DNA from 2 places in the Thermosinus thermophiluss DSM 23256 genome. Region 2 is predicted to be linked to the other one. Evidence: riboswitches for the same ligand, from Rfam matches in the RefSeq annotation. Region 2 holds a riboswitch; the other holds the start of a gene.
What was found. Region 2 has a riboswitch for lysine ahead of lysA (diaminopimelate decarboxylase). Riboswitches for the same ligand answer to the same signal wherever they lie in the genome.

Region 1: it holds a riboswitch for lysine, as region 2 does, so the genes downstream of both, dapB (4-hydroxy-tetrahydrodipicolinate reductase) here and lysA (diaminopimelate decarboxylase) in region 2, are expected to answer to the same signal.

Annotation. Positions count from the first base shown of each region.
Region 1 is NZ_FNBU01000002.1:3,735-7,948, forward strand. It holds gene dapG (aspartate kinase) at 1-675, opposite strand, end outside; gene BLQ99_RS01270 (aspartate-semialdehyde dehydrogenase) at 698-1,726, opposite strand; gene dapB (4-hydroxy-tetrahydrodipicolinate reductase) at 1,751-2,545, opposite strand; lysine riboswitch at 2,657-2,832, opposite strand; gene BLQ99_RS01280 (general stress protein) at 2,919-3,551, opposite strand; gene BLQ99_RS01285 (YlmC/YmxH family sporulation protein) at 3,612-3,908, opposite strand; gene BLQ99_RS01290 (hypothetical protein) at 3,930-4,214, opposite strand, start outside.
Region 2 is NZ_FNBU01000021.1:8,038-12,251, reverse strand. It holds gene rnr (ribonuclease R) at 1-1,661, shown strand, start outside; lysine riboswitch at 1,767-1,946, shown strand; gene lysA (diaminopimelate decarboxylase) at 2,066-3,352, shown strand; gene BLQ99_RS11510 (LL-diaminopimelate aminotransferase) at 3,641-4,214, opposite strand, start outside.

The sequences.
Region 1 (4,214 bases), on a different contig from region 2:
TATGTTTTTTTGCATTGCGATTTCCACGGCCCGCGGATGAATGACTTTTGCTCCCTGATGCGCTAACTGGCACACTTCGGCGTAAGTAATGGAATCTAAAATTTTAGCGTTGGTCACTATGCGCGGATCAGCAGTCATGATTCCGTCGACATCTGTGTATATCTCAACCATTTCGGCATTGAGAGCCGCTCCCAAAGCCGCCGCCGTAGTATCACTTCCTCCCCGCCCAAGCGTCGTGAATTCACCGTCGACAGTAACGCCCTGAAAGCCGCAAACCACTGGCGTTTTGCCCATCCTGAGCAAGCCCATCAATCGTGAAGGATCAACTTTTAAAATTCGACTGTTATTGAAATTATTATCGGTAATAACACCGGCCTGACCGCCGGTCAGCATGACCGCATCAATACCAGCTGCTTGCAGCGTGCCTGTCATGACTACCGCGGAGATGATTTCACCGCAATACATAATCAGATCTAGTTCGCGGGCAGCAATATGTTTGTATGCGGAGCGGGCAAGGTCAATCAGGGTATCGGTAGCATAATGGTCCCCTTTCCGCCCCATAGCGGAAACCACTACGACAGGACTAAACCCTTGCTCCATTGCGCTGTGAATTTTTTGGACAACAAGTTCTCTAACCTGGGAGGATGCGACCGAAGTCCCTCCAAATTTTTGCACAATTATACGCATCCGTCACACCTCATACTAATTTATGGTCAATCATGTACTCAGCAATTTGCAAGGCATTTAGGGCCGCTCCTTTGCGGATTTGATCCCCCACTACCCACATGTTGAGCCCATAAGTGACCGACTTATCGGGGCGAAGCCTGCCGACAAACACTTCATCGCGATTAGATGTATAAAGTGGCATTGGATAGAGCATTTCGGCGGGGTCATCCTGCACGATAACACCGGGAAAAGCGGCAAGGGCACTGCGTGCTTCCTCAACCGAGAGCGGCCCCGCTAATTCTAGGTTAATGGCTTCGGAATGACTGCGGTAAACAGGTACGCGAACCGTTGTAGCCGTAATGGCAATGCTATAATCGTTGAAAATTTTATGGGTTTCATGAACCATTTTCATTTCTTCTTTAGTGTAACCGTCTTCAACGAAAACATCAATCTGCGGTATCAGGTTAAAAGCAATCTGGTAGTGTTTGGGCAGGCTAGCGCTAGGCAGGATACGAGCCTCGACCGGGCGGTCTTCCATTATTGCCTTTACCTGGTCGGTTAATTCGTCGATAGCCTCTTTGCCGGCTCCGGAAACAGCCTGATAAGTAGAAACAACAACCCGTTTGATTTTTACTCGGTCGTAAATCGGTTTTAAGGCCATAGCCATAATAATCGTCGAGCAGTTTGGGTTGGCAATAATGCCTCTGTGATTTTTAATTGCTTCCGGATTTACTTCCGGGACAACAAGCGGTACATCGGGATCCATCCGGAAAGTGCTGGAATTGTCTATCACGACGGCGCCAGCTTTAACGGCTTCCGGAGCAAAAACCTTGCTGGCCGGTCCCCCGGCAAAAAGAGCAATTTGCACGTCTTTGAACGATTCGGCTTTTGCTTCTTCGACAGTATATGTTTCGCCCAAAACTTGCATCTGTTTGCCGGCAGACCTTTCGGAAGCAAGTAATTTTAACTTCCCCACCGGAAACTTACGCTCTTCAATTAGCTTAATAAATTCCTGTCCTACCGCACCGGTCGCTCCCAAGATTGCAACATTGTATTTCATAACTCTCGCCTCCTATTACTCAGTTCACTTCATAATGTTTTCCAGTCCGTAGACAAGTCCGTCGACGGTTAAAACCCGCTTGCACGCCAACAACACACCCGGCATGAAAGACTCACGGGAAATGGAATCATGGCGAATCGTTAACGTCTGCCCAAGACCACCGAAGATAACCTCTTGATGAGCCACATATCCGGGCAGTCGCACACTATGGATACGAATGCCTTCAAAATTGCCGCCACGGGAACCAGCCAGTTTTTCCACCTCGGCAGGATGTCCCTGATGCATACTGCCACGGTTCTGCATGATTAGCTCGGCCGTTCGCAGCGCTGTTCCTGACGGTGCATCCAGTTTTTGGTCGTGGTGCAGCTCAATAATTTCCACATGGGGGAAATATTTCGCAGCTTCCTGCGCCAGTTGCATCATAAGCACTGCGCCCACGGAAAAATTCGGGGAAATAATCGCATTTACACGACTTTGCTTGCATAATTCCCTTACTTCAGACACATCGGCCTCGCTAAGACCGGTAGTGCCGACTACGGGACAAACACCGTTTTTAATTGCGATACGGATATTGTTCATTACCGTATCGGGGTTTGTAAAATCAACCATAACCTGGGGTTTGGTTTCGTTAATGACCGTTTGCAGGTCGTTGCCAACGGTTACACCTATTTTGCCTGCACCGATCAGTTCACCGACATCATCAAAATTGGACTTGATGTCTACCGCACCTACAATGCTGAGTTGTTCGTCCCTATGTACTGCCTTCAAAACTTCGCGACCCATCTTCCCATAAGCTCCACACACCATTACCCGAATCATTACCTTTCACCTCCTATAAAAATAAGAAGCAGCCGGTGAACGCTATCTCACCGGCTGCCACTAGCAGACAGCCTTAAAGGGAACAAGAAACACTGGTGTTTCCCCGCCCTTAGTTGAGATAGCGCTCCACCAAAATTAACTTTGGTGACAGTGTTACACCTGTTCGGCGCAACACCAGCACGAAAGCTTGGCACTCTTTCGTACTTCGGCGGTCATCCCTTTCCTTTCAGATCCTGGACGCCACTCTCCCTGAAAGTACTCTTGAGGACCGCACCTCTACTCACCCTGCGCAGGTTTATTATTCATTTTACGTTCATTGTATAATAATGGTTACACCAGTGTCAAACATATTTAAAAAAATTTATTATTTTTCCTACCGGGCATTATGACTTTCTACGTCCCGAGCACCATTTTGCCGGAGAACTTGGGCCGCTTGCTGTACTTTCGTCGCATCAGACCGGATTACCGCTAAAATTCCGCCTTCAGCAACATGCTGCTCATAGCGCCGGCTCACCTCTGCCGGAATACCCCAGTCGATCAACCCTCCGGCAATACCCCCTGCTACCGCGCCGCTCAATGCCGCGGCAATAGGTCCGGCAGCAACGATCGGTCCAATACCAGGAATAGCAAGCGCTCCTGCCCCTACCATGAGACCGCCGATCCCACCCAATGTTCCGCCGGTAAGAGCGCCATCGGTAATATCGTCATCAACAAATTCAGTGTTATTTTGCCTTTTACGTTCTTTGGAGACAACATTGATTTCTTCCGTAGAAAACCCCTGGTTACGCAGTTCGCTTACCGCTTTTTCAGCCTGTTGGTGGGAATCAAAGACCCCGATAACCATTTTTACATTCTGACCACCGGTGCCAGTTTTAGCGGCTTGACCTTGAACAGCCGATTGTGTCACTGCCTGCGACTGCATGGATGTAGTTTGAGTCTTGGCATAACTTGTAACAACATTGTTTGTTGTACCTTGATTTTGTTGATTTGTATTGTTTGGTGCCATGGTATGCCCTCCTAACATTAATTGTATTACAATTTAATGTTAGTCTTCCCACCATCGCTTTTAATATTCGTCTTCGTAACGCTCGCGTCGCATACTACCAGCGTACAGGCGGTCAATGGCGTTGTTCAAGTCGACAATAACGACCTCATCGCCAATCCGTTTAATGGCATGCCACGGAATTGTCGAACTCCGGTTGTCACTGAAGAAACTGAATAACCCGCCACGGGTAGGTAATATTAGAGCGTTTATCCGCCCGGTTTTACTATCAAAAGTTAATTCACATTCATCAATTATGCCGAGACGGGTACCGTCACCAAGATTAATTACTTCTTTCCCTGATAGTTCACTTAGACGCATAGTATCCTCCCTCTATAAGTTCTATTTATGTAAAAGAAGGTAGAGTTTTAGAAACAGCGGCTGAATAATGGCTACGCCCAAGGAAATTAGCGCCAACGGGTCGATAGCGACAGTCAAAAGTCCCACCGTTGAAGGTATTTCCAATTTTAAAAAAGACACAAGCATAATCAGTGAAAGATATATTCCGCCTGCGGTCGCCACCAGTTCCTGTACGGCAAGCGAAACCGGCGACGGTTTGGTCTTGTTTTCATCAAGCATTTGCCGGAAACGGCACGCCCTAAGCCACAATGACCATGCTATTAGCAG
Region 2 (4,214 bases):
AAAAAGGCGACCCAGGGATCGAAATTTTATCCATCATTACCAAGCACAATCTGCCCCGGTCCTTTCCGCCGGAGGTGGAACGGGCGGCGGCTGACGCGCCGGCAGAGATCAGTGCGGCGGAACTGGCGGGACGGCGCGATCTCCGTGACCTGCCCATCGTCACGATTGACGCCGAGGACGCGAAAGACCTGGATGATGCCGTCCATGTCGAGCGGCTGTCCGCCGGCCGCTATCTGCTCGGCGTCCACATCGCCGACGTGAGCTACTATGTGCGGGAAAATACCCCGCTCGACGTCGAAGCCCGCCGCCGGGGAACAAGCGTCTATTTGGTCGACCGGGTGCTGCCGATGCTGCCGCCGCGGCTGTCCAACGGCATTTGCAGCCTTAATGCCGGCGAAGACCGCCTGACCTTGTCGGTCCATATGGAAATCGATGCCGGCGGTCGCATTGTCCGCTACGAAATATTTCCCAGCGTAATCCGCGTCCATACGCGTCTGTCCTATAATATCGTGCGGCGGATATTGGTTGACCGGGATGAAAACTTGCGGCGGCAGTATGCCGACCTTGTCGACCACCTGGAGGAAATGGCCCGGCTGTGCCATATCCTGCGGGAGCGGCGTATGCGCCGCGGAGCCATTGATTTCGATTTCCCGGAAATAAAGGTCAAGCTGGATGAGGAGGGGCGGCCGGTTGAACTGGTCAAGCGGGTCCGCAGTCTGGCCGAGTCCATTATAGAGGAGTTCATGCTGGCGGCCAACGAGACGGTGGCCGAACACCTGCACCGGCTTGGCGTGCCGGCAGTCTACCGCGTTCACGAGGAGCCGGACCCGGAAAAGATGGAAAAGCTCAACGATCTTCTCCATAATTTTGGCCAGCGGTTAACTTCAGTCGACGATATTCATCCGATTGCCCTGCAGAAAGTGCTTACCCGCATTGCCGGCCGGCCGGAAGAGCGGATTATCAGCACGGTTATGCTGCGCTCGCTCAAACAGGCCCGTTATGAGGCGGAAAACCTTGGCCACTTCGGCCTGGCGGCCCGGTATTACACCCATTTTACCTCACCAATCCGCCGCTATCCTGACCTCATCGTCCACCGCATTTTGCGCGAAACTTTCACTACCGGCGAATTGTCGGCCAAGCGGCGGGAAAAGCTGGCCAAAATGCTGCCGGCCGTGGCCCAGCACTCGTCAGAGCGGGAGCGGGCGGCGGCTGAGGCCGAACGGGAGACGGTAGACCTTAAGAAAGTGGAATACATGGCCCGGTTCGTCGGGGACGAATTTCCCGGCATTATCAGCGGGGTGACCGCCTTCGGCCTGTTCGTTGAGCTGGATAACGGCGTCGAAGGACTGGTTCATGTTTCCAGTATGGATGACGACTACTACCAGTTTGCGGAAGAGCAATATGCCCTGATCGGCGAGCGCAGTAAGCGCACCTACCGCCTGGGCGATGCGGTAGCGGTACGGGTGGTGCGCGTCAATCCCGCCGACCGCACCATTGACCTTGCCTTTGCCGCCGAACCGTGGCGGGGCGAAGCTGATAAGGCGGCCAACGACCAAGGCCGGAAAGGGAACAAGGTCAAGGGCAAAACGGGGAATAAACGCCAGTCCAAAAGCGGCGGCAAGGCCAAGGCGGCTGCCAAACCGAAAAACCGCTTGAAATAGCCTTCTCAACGCGGGGGAAGAGAGTCTGCCGTGAAGGCGGGACGGGCGGGAAAAAGTGTTGACACACCTGCCTCGCTTCGGTATACTAGAGACGATAATTAAATATAGTGAGATAGAGGTGCGGCTATTAAGAGTATGCATTCATGAGCAGGCCGGCGATGAAGGGTGCAGAAAGGAATATCCGCCGAAGCAGCAGGTCATGGCCAAGGACCTTCTGCTGGTCTTGCCGCTAAATAAGGGTAAGACTGTCATCCGAGCAAATTCGGGTGGAGCGCTATCTTGCACGGCTAGTATAGGGCTTGGTATAAGCATTTTTAGCGGCTTGCGAGATGGTCTCGCAGGCCGTTTTCATATTAGCTGAGGCGCTCCCGGCCGCATTCAATATTCTAACAGGAGGTATCCTTATGGCAGAGAAAAAGCTCCCCTTTACCAAAGCAAAATTGGAAGAAATCATTCGCCAGCATAAGACGCCTTTTCATATTTATGATGAGAAGGGTATCAGGGAAAATGCCAGAAAGTTGACGGCCGCGTTTGCCTGGGCGCCTGGGTTCAAAGAATATTTCGCCGTAAAAGCAACGCCTAATCCGTATATCCTGCAGATCCTGCGGGAAGAAGGATTCGGCGCCGATTGCAGCTCGCTCGCCGAACTGGTTCTGGCCGAAATGGCCGGCATTACGGGCGAAGAAATTATCTTTTCCTCCAACGACACGCCCGCTGAGGAGTACATTAAAGCCAAACAATTGGGCGCGATCATCAACCTGGACGATATTACCCATATCGAATTTTTAGAAAAACACGCCGGTCTGCCTGAGATTATTTCGTTCCGCTATAATCCCGGGCCGCTCCTTAAACAGGGCAACACCATCATCGGCAAGCCGGAAGAGGCCAAATATGGTTTGACGCGCCAGCAGCTATTTGACGCTTACCGCATCGTGCAGGCCAAAGGGGTTAAGCGGTTCGGCCTGCATACTATGGTCATCTCCAACGAGCTCAATCCGCAGTGCTTTGTCGAAACGGCCAACATGATGTTTGACCTGGCCATTGAAATTTATCAAAAACTTGGCATCAAGGTTGAGTTTATCGATTTGGGCGGCGGTATTGGCATTCCCTACCGTCCCGAGCAACAGCCGGTTGACCTTGCCTATGTGGGTGAAGAAATCCGTAAGGCCTATGAGGCCAAGATTGTCGCTAACGGCCTGCATCCGGTCAAGCTGGCCATGGAATGCGGCCGCATGATCACCGGCCCGTACGGCTATTTGGTGGCACGGGTGTTGCACAAAAAAGAGATTTACAAGAACTACGTCGGGCTTGATGCCTGCATGGCCAATCTGATGCGGCCCGGCATGTATGGTGCGTACCACCACATTACCGTGGCCGGCAAGGAAGATTGGCCGGCTGACCATATTTACGACGTAACCGGCTCACTGTGCGAAAACAACGATAAGTTCGCCATCGACCGTCCGCTGCCCCGCATCGACATTGGCGATATTGTCGTTATCCACGACACCGGCGCCCACGGCCATGCGATGGGCTTCAACTACAACGGCAAACTGCGTTCGGCCGAACTGCTGCTGCGCCCCGACGGCAGCGTCAAACTCATCCGCCGCGCCGAAACCCTTGCCGACCTGTTCGCTACTCTTAACTTTCCCCAGTGCGAACTGAGCCTGGCGGCCGCGTCGACAACCGAATAAAAAAGTCCTGTCAGCGTATGCGCTGACAGGACTTTTTTACTGTGCGAAATTTTTTTAACCGCCAAGTACGCAAAGAGCGCAAAGTAATTTTTAGGCGCGACATGCGTCGCGCCCGTTATACCCTTTGCGGCCTACCCTGAAAAGCGTAAAACCGCAAAGTGCGCAAAGAACGCAAAGGGCTACGCGCGCGACAGTTGTCGCGCGAGATTAGTTCAAAAACTTACTTTTCATGCTTTGTGGTGCCATTTATTGGCATGATTATCTCCGCGGTTCAATACTCGGTTTTCTTTACAGCTTGAGGCGGGTTTTGATGCGCTCGATGGCCCGCTCGGTGTTTTCGCGGCTGCCGAACGCAGTAAGGCGGAAGTAGCCCTCGCCGGAGGGACCGAAGCCGGAGCCCGGTGTACCGACGATATGGGCTTCGGTAAGGAGTTTGTCAAAGAAAGCCCAAGAGTCAAGGTTATGGGGCGTTTTAAGCCAGATATAGGGGGCGTTGACGCCGCCAAAGACCTGCAGGCCCACACTCTCAAGCCCTTCGCGGATGATTTTGGCATTGGTCATATAGTACTGAATGATTTCGCGGATTTGCTTTTGCCCTTCGGGGCTGTAGACGGCTTCGGCGCCCCGCTGGACGATGTAGGGCACGCCGTTGAACTTGGTCGTCTGGCGGCGGTTCCACAACTTGTTGAGCGGATACTTTTCGCCGGCGGCGGTGGAGGCCATGACGGTTTTGGGCACGACCGTGTAGGCGCAGCGCGTGCCGGTGAAGCCGGCCGTTTTCGAGAAGGAGCGGAATTCGATGGCTACTTCTTTCGCACCCTCGATTTCGTAAATGCTGTGGGGAATATCGGGTTCTTGGATG